2 regions of the uncultured Caballeronia sp. genome follow, and region 1 is predicted to be linked to the other one. Evidence: riboswitches for the same ligand, from Rfam matches in the RefSeq annotation. Region 1 holds a riboswitch; the other holds the start of a gene.
The links. Region 1 has a riboswitch for cobalamin ahead of ACFFAR_RS24140 (CbtB-domain containing protein). Riboswitches for the same ligand answer to the same signal wherever they lie in the genome.
Positions count from the first base shown of each region.

Region 2: linked by a shared signal. The riboswitch ahead of cobG (precorrin-3B synthase) and the one ahead of ACFFAR_RS24140 (CbtB-domain containing protein) in region 1 are both predicted to bind cobalamin.

Region 1 covers NZ_CAXTGZ010000444.1:4-4,713, reverse strand. The annotation lists gene cobO (cob(I)yrinic acid a,c-diamide adenosyltransferase) at 1-316, shown strand, start outside; gene ACFFAR_RS24155 (cobyrinate a,c-diamide synthase) at 318-1,610, shown strand; gene ACFFAR_RS24150 (DUF1289 domain-containing protein) at 1,607-1,849, shown strand; gene ACFFAR_RS24145 (CbtA family protein) at 1,899-2,666, opposite strand; gene ACFFAR_RS24140 (CbtB-domain containing protein) at 2,675-2,908, opposite strand; cobalamin riboswitch at 2,939-3,093, opposite strand; gene ACFFAR_RS24135 (histidine phosphatase family protein) at 3,146-3,706, shown strand; gene ACFFAR_RS24130 (hypothetical protein) at 3,707-4,039, opposite strand; partial or broken gene ACFFAR_RS24125 (DUF2878 domain-containing protein) at 4,112-4,710, opposite strand, start outside.
Region 2 covers NZ_CAXTGZ010000065.1:2,707-8,566, forward strand. The annotation lists gene cobM (precorrin-4 C(11)-methyltransferase) at 1-505, opposite strand, end outside; partial or broken gene ACFFAR_RS06700 (cobalt-precorrin-6A reductase) at 506-1,239, opposite strand; gene cbiE (precorrin-6y C5,15-methyltransferase (decarboxylating) subunit CbiE) at 1,236-2,441, opposite strand; cobalamin riboswitch at 2,535-2,712, shown strand; gene cobG (precorrin-3B synthase) at 2,819-4,129, shown strand; gene ACFFAR_RS06715 (precorrin-8X methylmutase) at 4,122-4,748, shown strand; gene ACFFAR_RS06720 (precorrin-2 C(20)-methyltransferase) at 4,749-5,474, shown strand; gene cobJ (precorrin-3B C(17)-methyltransferase) at 5,462-5,860, shown strand, end outside.

The DNA.
Region 1 (4,710 bases):
GGACACGCAGAATCGCGACGCCGATATCGCCACCGCCCGCAAGGGCTGGGACGCGGCGCGCACCATGATCGAAAGCGGCGAGTACCAGATGGTCGTGCTCGACGAACTCTGCACGGTGTTGAAATACGAATACCTGCCGCTCGATGAAGTCCTCGGCGTGCTCAACGCACGGCCCGAGATGCTGCATGTGGTCGTGACAGGCCGTCATGCCCCCGAAGCGCTGGTCGAAGCGGCCGACCTCGTGACGGAAATGCGGCCGGTCAAGCATCCGTATCGCGAGCAAGGGGTCAAGGCGCAACGTGGCGTCGAGTTCTGACGTGCGCGCCTGTCCTGCTTTATTCATCAGCGCGCCTGCATCGAACCAGGGTAAAACCACCGTGACCGCAGCGCTTGCGCGCTATCACAGACGGCTCGGCCGGCGTGTGCGCGTGTTCAAGACCGGCCCGGATTTCCTCGACCCGATGATCCTCGAACGCGCATCGGGCGCGCCCGTTTATGCATTGCATCTCTGGATGGTCGGCGAGCGCGGCTGCCGCGCGTTGCTTGCAGAAGCCGCGCAAACGGCCGACCTGATCCTGATTGAAGGCGTGATGGGTCTCTTCGACGGCACCCCCAGCAGCGCCGATCTTGCCGCGACATTCGGCGTACCGGTGCTGGCCGTGATCGGCGCGCATGGCATGGCGCAGACCTTCGGCGCGGTGGCGTTCGGGCTCGCGCGGTATCGTGACGACCTGCCGTTTTACGGGGTGCTGGCGAACCGCGTGGCATCCGAGCGGCACGCGCAAATGCTGCGCGAAGCGATTCCCGAGGGCGTGCGTTATTGCGGACATGTATCGACCATGGACGACGTCGCGCTGCCCGGGCGTCATCTCGGTCTGACGCAAGCGGCCGAAGTCGAAGACCTCGATGCACGGCTGGATCGCGCCGCGGACGCCATCGGCGAGACTACGTTGCGCGAGTTGCCTCCTTCAGTTGAATTCGCCGAGGAACCTCGCGAACAGCCACCATGTTTGCTCGAAGGTCTGCATATTGCCATTGCGCGTGACGCGGCGTTTTCGTTCATCTACCCAGCCAATCTCGATCTGCTCAGATCGATGGGCGCAACGCTGTCGCACTTTTCTCCCTTGGCCGATGAACCGTTCAATGCCGATGCGCTTTATCTGCCGGGCGGTTATCCCGAACTCCACGCCGCGCGCCTTGCCGCGAATGCGACGACGGCGGCATCGATTCGCGCGCATGTCGGAGCAGGGAAACCGGTGGTCGCCGAATGTGGCGGCATGCTGTATCTTCTCGAGTCGCTGACCGATATAGATGGCGCAAAGCACACCATGCTCGGCCTCTTACCCGGCCACGCGAAGATGCAAAAACGCCTTTCCCGCCTCGCTATGCAGCGCATCGAAAGCCGTCACGGCGTCAGTACAGGGCACACATTCCATTACTCGTCAGTGACGACCGACATGGCACCTGTCCTGAACGCAACGCACGCAACCACGGGCAAGGAAGGCGAAGCCTTCTACCAGCAAGGCCCGATTACCGCGACCTACATGCACACTTACTGGCCGACGAATCCGGCGGCAGCTGCCGCCCTTTTCCGTGGCGAACCGCTATGACAATGCCTTTGGAAACACCTGTAAAACCGCCGCTTGAACTCGCATTCACCATCGAACGTGCGAGCCAGCTTCAGCCCGTAGGTTCACCCTGCACGGACGTATGCCGCCTCGATAAAACCACGGGTTATTGCGAAGGCTGCTTCAGAAGCCGCGAAGAGATCAAGGCATGGAAGACATTGCCCGACGCCGACAAGCTCGGCCTCTTCCCTGCCTTGCTGGCCAGAAAAGCAGCGGCATAAAAAAGGGCGGCTCGCGAGCCGCCCTTCTCGTACCAGGAATCTTAATCGATCAAGCCGTTGCTACACGCCGCGCGGGCACACGTTCCACTTCACGCTGTGCAAGCACGCCGAACAACAAACCGAGCGTGGTCCAGATCACCGCCTGAATGCCGATTGCGGCCACGCGGAAATTCCACAACAAGGTCGCCGAAAACTTCGCCGGTACTTCATCGATCGATGGCAACGCAGCGTAAGCGAGCCCCATCAGCACGATGTAACCCGCGAGCGCAATCAGCGACGCATTCCAGTTGCCGTGTGTCGGCTGCATGCGGCGCTGAAACCGCACCGCGAACACGGCCACCACGAGTGAGATCGCGACCATGCCGAAAAAGAGCGCCGTTCTCGCGCCAATCGTCTCGGGATTTCCCACGGCCGGCGGGTTCGGCGGATACTTGAGAAACGGCACGATTGCAACCGTCACAAAGCCGAACACGCCGAGCAATGCTGACGTTCCGCGGGCGCGCAACGCACCGAGCCGCGCATACGAAAACGCGAACACGAGCGAGAACAAACCGCCCAGCGCCGTACCGAACACCGAGACGCCTGTCAGCAAACCTAGCCCCGCTTGCGTGCCGCGGCTGACCAGTTCGACATCGTCGCCATGTTCGTGCGGATGCCCGGCGGCCGCTTCCGCCTGCTCATGTGCCTGTTCCTGCTGGGATTCGAATGCAATGGCACGATCCACCGACGGCTCGCCGAAGGTTTTTGCAAACCCGAAACCGAGCAGGCCCGCGACCAGCCCCGCGATCATGCCGCGTATGAGGAGATTTCTGATCATGGACTGTCTCAGTGGCAGGGGAAACCGAGCAGATGGCGACCGTCGTGCACGAACTCGTGGATATACATGCCCTGGAAGATCGACGTTGCGCCTTGCTCCGCGCCCACGAAATAAATTGCGATCAACAAAAGCAGACCGATAAACACCGCCCAAGGCAGCACCTCACGCACCGGAATAGGTACGGGTGCATCAAATGCGGGATTCATGGCGGACAGATTCGCCGTTGGATTGGCTTGATTCATGAAAGCTCCGAGGGATAAGCGCGTCCCGTAAGAAAATAGAAAGGCTGCAGCGGGGGTCTGACTTGCATGCGTCGAATGGTTTTTTTACCTTGATTCAAGGATGAAAACGCACTCGGCACGCTTACAGTGGCGCGACCGTGCCGGGTTTTCACCGGCTTCCTCGCGCTGCAAGCTTGCCATTCTAAGATGTGATCACCGAAAGTAAAGCAATGCATCATTGAAGCGAATCCGGAAACCATGAAAAACGAACTGATCCTGCTTTGCCACGCGGCAACGCACGCCATGAAAACCGGCATGTTTCCCACGCTCCATGATCCGATCGAGCATCTCGAGCGCCCGCGTCTTTCGGCGCTTGCATCGGTTTATGTGCCCGACCGTGTCATCACGAGCCCGTCCCATGCCGCCGTGGAAACGGGACGGACGTTTGGCATCGAAATGTCGACCGATGCGCAGTGGAGCGACCTGGATCATGGCTGCTGGCAAGGACGTTCTTTGAAAGAGATCTACGACGAGGAGACCGACGCATTGAGCGCGTGGTTGTCGGAACCGGACAGCGCTGCGCATGGCGGCGAAAGCCTGGAGGCCCTTCAGAGGCGGGTTCGACGCGCGCTCGACAAACAGCGCGATAACGGGACTACGGTGATCGTGACGCACGCCATCGTAATCAAGGTGGTGCTTGCCGTGGTGCTGGACGCACCGCTTACGACGGTTTATCGGATGGATCTGGAGCCGCTTTCTGCAGTCACGCTGACCCGCGCGGACGATACATGGCGTCTGCGCTGCAAATCGTCCATCTGATCAGGCCCCGGCGCCCCGCGCCATGCGCCGAAGCGTCGATGAATCGATCGCGCCCGCGCAGATCCGGACCGCCTCGTTCAGCGTGCGGGGCCGGCCAGCAGCGAAATGCGCTTCGAGCATGGCGATAGCGCGAAGCCGTTCGTTATTACCGAGCTTCTCGCCAGTGGCAAGTTCAAGCACCGAGATGAAGTAAGTCGCGGGAGGCGTCGCGCCCCGCGCGCCGGTCGAAGACACGGGAATCGCGTCGGAGCATGCCTGCCTTGCAATCGTCGCAACATCGCGTTGGGGAAGCCAACTCGATTCGCTGAGCTGGTGTTCGGTTTGGCGTGTCATGGATAAAGCCCTGGAATATCCGTAAGTCGTATGACCTTTACCTAGCAAGGACTATTCCAGATTGACAAGCAGTCACGCATTGGTGTGGACCCCATCCCAGCGTCGCGACAAAAGAATCAGCACGGGCAGCAAAACCGCCCAACCGGCAGCCAGCGTGAGCGTCGCCGCCAAAGGCTGCGCGAACCGGACCGCGCCCAGCGCAGCGCCGCCCCGGAACGATAAAGGCCCCGCAACCGCGCCCAACACCGAAGCCAGCAGCATGCGCGACTTGAGCCAACCGAAGGTCGTATTGAATTGCGCGGCGAAGAGCGCCCACAACGCGAGAATCCAGTAAGGTGCGGCGCCGGGAAGGACCGTACCATTCGGGTAGACCAGCAACCCGGCCGCGACCGGCACGCTTTCCCAAACGGCGCCGATCGCAATCACGCTCGCCAGCAGCTTGAGCTCCGGCACTCGCCGGTCCACCCGAGCCAGATGCACGGCGACCAGGACCAGCGTGACGGCAACGCCGATCCACGGGACATCGTGCGCTGCGCTCAGCACGCAGGCGAACCACCCGAATTGCCCGACGATGAAATAGACCGTCGATGCCCAACGCTCAAAAGCTGAACTCCGGGCGGGACCGTCTGGAATGTTGCTGGATGCGTCGGGCATGCGGCTCGCGGTTATCT
Region 2 (5,860 bases), on a different contig from region 1:
CGATATGGCGCACGCCCAGGTGAATCGCCATGGTCGCGCGGTGGCGCGCGAGATCGGCGAGTTGCTCGCCTTCGGGCATCGATGTCTTCGTCGCAAAGCGCGTGAGGATCACGGTCTGCGAGATGCCGGGCAACGTGAATTCGCACCCGAGCGCCGCCGCCGATGCCGCCGCTGCCGTCACGCCCGGCACGATTTCATAGGGAATGGCAAGCGCGTTCAGACGGCGAATCTGTTCGCCGATCGCGCCGTACAGCGACGGATCGCCCGAATGAACGCGCGCCACGTCCTGCCCTTTGGCATGCGCGGTTTCGAGCAACGCAATGATTTCATCGAGGTGAAGATCGGCGGTGTTCACGCAGATTTCCGCGCGATGGCCGCTCAACACCGCTTCCGGCACCAGCGACCCGGCATACAGGATGACGGGACATGAGCGCACGAGACGCTGCCCTTTCACGGTGATGAGTTCGGGATCGCCGGGTCCGGCGCCAATGAAATAGACCGTCATTCAAGGGGCTTTCCGTAAAGCGTCGAGCGCGTTCAGGAGTGAGGCCGTATCGGTGAATTCGCGTTCGACTTGAGGAAGTGACGGACGTTGCAGCATCACGACGGGCAGACCGCGTTCACGCGCGACCGCGAGTTTCGCTTCGGTCGCCGCGCCGCCGCTGTTCTTGCTGATGAGGACATCGGTATCTTGCTGGTCGAATAAAGCGCGCTCGCCGTCCAGCGAGAACGGCCCGCGCGCCGCGATGATCGTCGCGCGTGCGTGGCCAACATGGGGATCGAGGCAACGGATGGTCCAGTGTTGCCCGGAGGGGATCTCGTCGAGATGATCGAGCGGCTCGCGGCCGAGCGTCCACAACGGATGTTTGTATGGCGCGATGGCTGCCATGATCGATGCAAAGTCAGAGGCGCGGCGCCAGTCATCGTCCGATCCCGGTTGCCACGGCGCACGGCGAAGCGCCCATCATAGCTTGGCCGCGCGTTGCCTGAAGCAGCGGCGGCATGACGGCTCATTTGCGCGGCGAAGGGATGAGTTGCATCGACGATCAGACCAACCGATTCTGCTTTTATAAAAGCCGCCAGCCCTTCCACTCCGCCGAACCCGCCAACTCGCACGCGACACACGAGATCGCCCGGCGTGCGTCCCAGTCCAGCAAGGCTATAGACGTGTTCCGGACTGAGACGCCGCGCGATCGTCAATGCTTCGCCCGTGCCGCCGAGCAGCAGGACGCGCGTCATGATTTCACTGCATTCAGCAGCGTGATGGGGAGCGCCTGACGCCATGTATCGAAGGCGCCGAGCGGTTGCGCGTGCGCCACGCTTATACGCGTCAGCTCGCCGCCATGCACCGCCCGCCACGCGACGAGCGTCGCCTCGCTTTGGATCGTCACTGCATTGACGATCATCCGGCCGCCTTTCGTCAGACGCGCCCAACATGTATCGAGCATCTCGGGCGCGGTTACACCGCCGCCAATGAAGATCGCATCCGGCGATGGCAACCCCATCAACGCGGCCGGCGCTTCGCCCTCCACGAGTTGCAGTCCGGGCACACCAAGCGCATCACGATTCTGTTCGATAAAACGCTGACGTCCGCTATCCGCTTCGATCGCGATGGCGCGGCAATCAGCGTGCGAGCGCATCCATTCAATGCCGATCGAACCGCATCCCGCGCCCACGTCCCACAGCAATTCGCCAGGTTCGGGGGCGAGCCGCGCGAGGGTGATGGCGCGGACGTCGCGTTTGGTGAGCTGGCCATCGTGCTGGTACGCGTCGTCGGGAAGACCGGGTGTGAGCGGCAGACGCAAGGCGTTGGCATCCGCAATGCAGGCGATCGCCACCAGGTTCAGCGCAGCGATATCGGCTTGCGGGTTCCACGTGTTTGCGATGCCATCAGTGCGACGTTCACGCTCGCCGCCCAGATGTTCGAACACGCTCATCCGGCTGGCGCCGAAGCCGCGCCGGTTCAATAACTGCGCGACTTCGGAAGGGCTTGAACCATCGCTGCTGAGAACGAGCATGCGCGTGCCGGAATGAAGGCGAACGCCAAGCGCTGCGATCGGACGCCCGACGAGCGAGACCACGGCCACATCCTGCATCGCCCAACGCAAACGCGCTGCAGCAAGCGACACCGATGACGGCGCAGGCAATACGGTGAACTCACCGGGCTCCAGTTCGCGCGCGAACGTGGCGCCGACGCCGAACATCATCGGGTCGCCGCTTGCGAGCACACAGACTCGCTTGCCGCGATAGTCGAACACCGGCGTTATCGAAAACGGCGTGGGCCACGCGCGGCGCTCAGCGGAAATCTGCTCCGGCAACAGGTCGAGATGGCGCTTGCCACCGAAGATGATATCGGCGGCAAGCAACGCTTCGTGCGACGTCCGGCTGAGCCCATGCCAGCCGTCCTCGCCAATTCCCACTACCGTCAACCACGTTGCCATCCGCCGATCCTCGCATGATTCATTTGCAGGTTACGCTGCCCGGCCGCTTGCCGAGCCATGCGGCGATTGGTTTTGTCGGCTGCAAAAACGGGCATAATATCGCGTTTAGTCGGTGCCCTCACGGGCCTAACAGGGAACACAGCGAAACTGTGGCTGCCCCCGCAATTGTACGCAGCGAGTCCGCGCTCCACTGCCACTGGTTTCGACTGGGAAGGCCGGCGCGGGCGGCGACCTGCCAGCCAAGAGACCTGCCGACCGGAATTCTTCGTGCAAGCCAACATCGGGCGGGGTGTACCGATGCCGCGATCCTGCCTGTTTTCATGTGCTGCTGACAAGGCAAAGGTCGAGGCGCCGCGCGAGACCGGACGGGTCACGCTTTGAACGCATCGCAAACACTCACTACTGAACGCGGGTCGGTACCGGCATCGAGGCCATCGGCATGTCCCGGCCTGATGCGGATCGTGCCTGCGCGCGACGGCGGCCTGTGCCGCATTCGCCTGACCGGCGGCGAGATGAGCGCGGCGCAGGCGCGTGTGGTGGCGGATGTGGCGATGACGTGCGGATCGGGTGTCATCGATGCAACGAATCGCTCGAACCTGCAGATTCGAGGCGTGCGGCCGGACGCTGAAGATGCGTTGATTTCCCGTTTGATCGAAGCGGGGCTGGGGCCCGCCACGCAGGACGCGGACGATCTGCGCAACCTCATGGTCAGCCCGCTCGCCGGTCTCGATCCGCATGCCATTGTGGACGTCACGCCGATCGCTCGCGTGTTGCTCGAACAAATGCAGCACGATGCGCGTCTGCGCGAGTTATCGCCGAAATTTGCAATCATGCTCGACGGCGGCGAGCGTCTTGCCATGCTCGATCATCCTCACGATGTCTGGTTTTCGGCGCTATCGGCGCACCGGTTTGCATTCGGACTTGGCGGTTGTCCACCGATTTCCGCGGAGCATTTGCCTGCGGCCGCGTCGGTCGAGTCCGTGCACGTCCCCGACTTGATGAACGCGGTGTTGCATACATTCCTCGATCTTGCGCTGCCGGAGCAGACGAGAATGCGGGACTTGCTGCAGACGTATTCAGCCGAAGCGGTTCTTGACCGCGTGCAGCAGAAACTCGATTTCCAGCTCAAGCAAGACACAAAAGATTGGCGTCGCCCTTCGTCCAATGCACAACTGCGTTTCGGCGTGCATCCGCAACGCAACGAAGGCGCGGTGTGCATCGGTGCGCAGATACCGCTGGGCCGTCTGGATGCAACCACGCTCCGGGCGCTCGCCGACATCGCGCCGCGCATGCGCATGACGCCGTGGCAAAGCGTGATGCTGCTTGACATACCTGTGGCAGACGCCGGATCAACCATCGACCGGCTCAAGGCGCTCGACCTCGCAACCACGCCGAACGAGCCCTTCGCGCGCCTCATCGCATGCACGGGTTCGCAAGGCTGCGCCAAAGGTTTCTCCGATACCAAGGCGGACGCGCTTCAACTTGCGTCCTTGATGCCCGAAACAGGCAACGTCCACTTGAGCGGATGCGCGCGTTCCTGCGCGGCGGCTCAACACGTCGACACAACCCTGCTCGCCGTCGCGCCCGGCCGCTACGATGTATATACGCAAGCGTCTGAACCGGTCGCCCGGCACATAACCATTGAAGAGGCGGCCCGCTGGCTCGCCCGGAGCACCACTGATGCTTGATTACATCCGCGACGGGCAGGCGATTTATCGTGCGTCGTTCGCGACCATTCGCGCCGAAACGAACCTCGACGCGATTCCCCCCGACCTCGAAAAACTGGCTGTGCGCGTGATCCACGCATGCGGCATGACGGACGTGATCGATGACCTCGTGTTCTCGAATGACGCCGGAACAGCGGGCCGCGAAGCGCTCAAGCAAGGCGCGTCCATTCTCTGCGATGCCCGCATGGTCGCCGAAGGCATCACGCGCGCGCGCCTGCCGGCTGAGAACCGCGTGATCTGCACGCTCAACGACGCATCCGTGCCCGAACGCGCACGCGAACTCGGCAATACGCGCTCGGCGGCCGCGCTCGAATTGTGGCGTCCGGATCTTGAAGGCAGCGTGGTTGTGATCGGCAATGCGCCGACCGCGCTGTTCCATCTGCTCGACATGCTCGACGCCGGCGCACCAAAGCCCGCGTTGATCCTCGGCTTTCCGGTGGGGTTCATCGGCGCGGCGGAATCGAAGGCGATGCTTGCCGCCGACAGCCGCGGCGTCCCGTTCGTCGCGTTGCGCGGCAGGCGCGGCGGCAGCGCGATGGCGGCGGCCGCAGTGAACGCGCTGGCTTCGGAGATTGAATAGATGAGCGGACGTCTCTATGGCCTGGGCGTCGGTCCGGGCGATCCCGAACTGATCACGGTGAAGGCGCTGCGTTTGCTGACATCCGCGCCGGTGGTCGCGTACTTCGTGGCGAAAGGCAAGAAGGGCAACGCGTTCGGGATCATCGAAGGGCATTTGAAGGACACGCAGACGCGCATGCCGCTCGTGTATCCCGTGACGACCGAAGCGCTCGAACCGCCGCTTTGCTATGAAACGATCATCGGCGATTTCTACGATGAATCCGCCATCCGCATTGCCGATCATCTCGAAGCCGGCCTCGATGTCGCCGTGATCTGCGAAGGCGACCCGTTCTTCTACGGCTCGTACATGTACCTGCACGACCGGCTCGCCGAGCGCTTCGAAGCCGAAGTCGTACCCGGCGTATGTTCGATGCTCGGCGGCGTCGCCGTGCTCGGCGTGCCGCTCGTGTACCGGAACCAGAGCTTGTCGGTGTTATCGGGCGTGCTGCCGGAGGCGGATCTTCGTGACAGGCTTGCCGCCACCGACGCCGCCGTGATCATGAAACTCGGCCGCAACTTCGACAAGGTCCGGCGCGTGTTGAAAGACCTCGGACTCGATAAACGCGCGCTCTATGTCGAACGCGCGACCATGGCGAACCAGCGCATCGTGCCGCTGGAGGATGTCGATCCTATGGCGTCGCCCTACTTCTCGCTGCTCGTCGTGCCGGGGGAAAAATGGCGGGGTTGATCGACGCAAAACCGCCGGCAATCGTGGTGCTCGGTACGGGCGCATTGCAGACTGCGCGGCGAATCCAGGCACGTTATCCCGGCGCGTTAGTTCACGGCCTCACGAACCGCGTGCAAGCCGATGTCGCGTTCACTGAACTGAGCGCTCATCTGCGCGAGCTCTATTCGAGCAACACGCCGATCGTCGCGTTGTGCGCGGCGGGAATCGTGATCCGTTGCCTGGCTCCCCTTCTAGCCGATAAAACCGTCGAACCGCCCGTACTTGCCGTCGCCGAAGATGGCAGCGCGGTCGTGCCGCTGCTCGGCGGTCTCGGCGGCGTCAACGTCATGGCGCGCGAAATCGCGGCGGTCCTGCAGGTCGCGCCCGCGATCACGACGAGCGGCGAA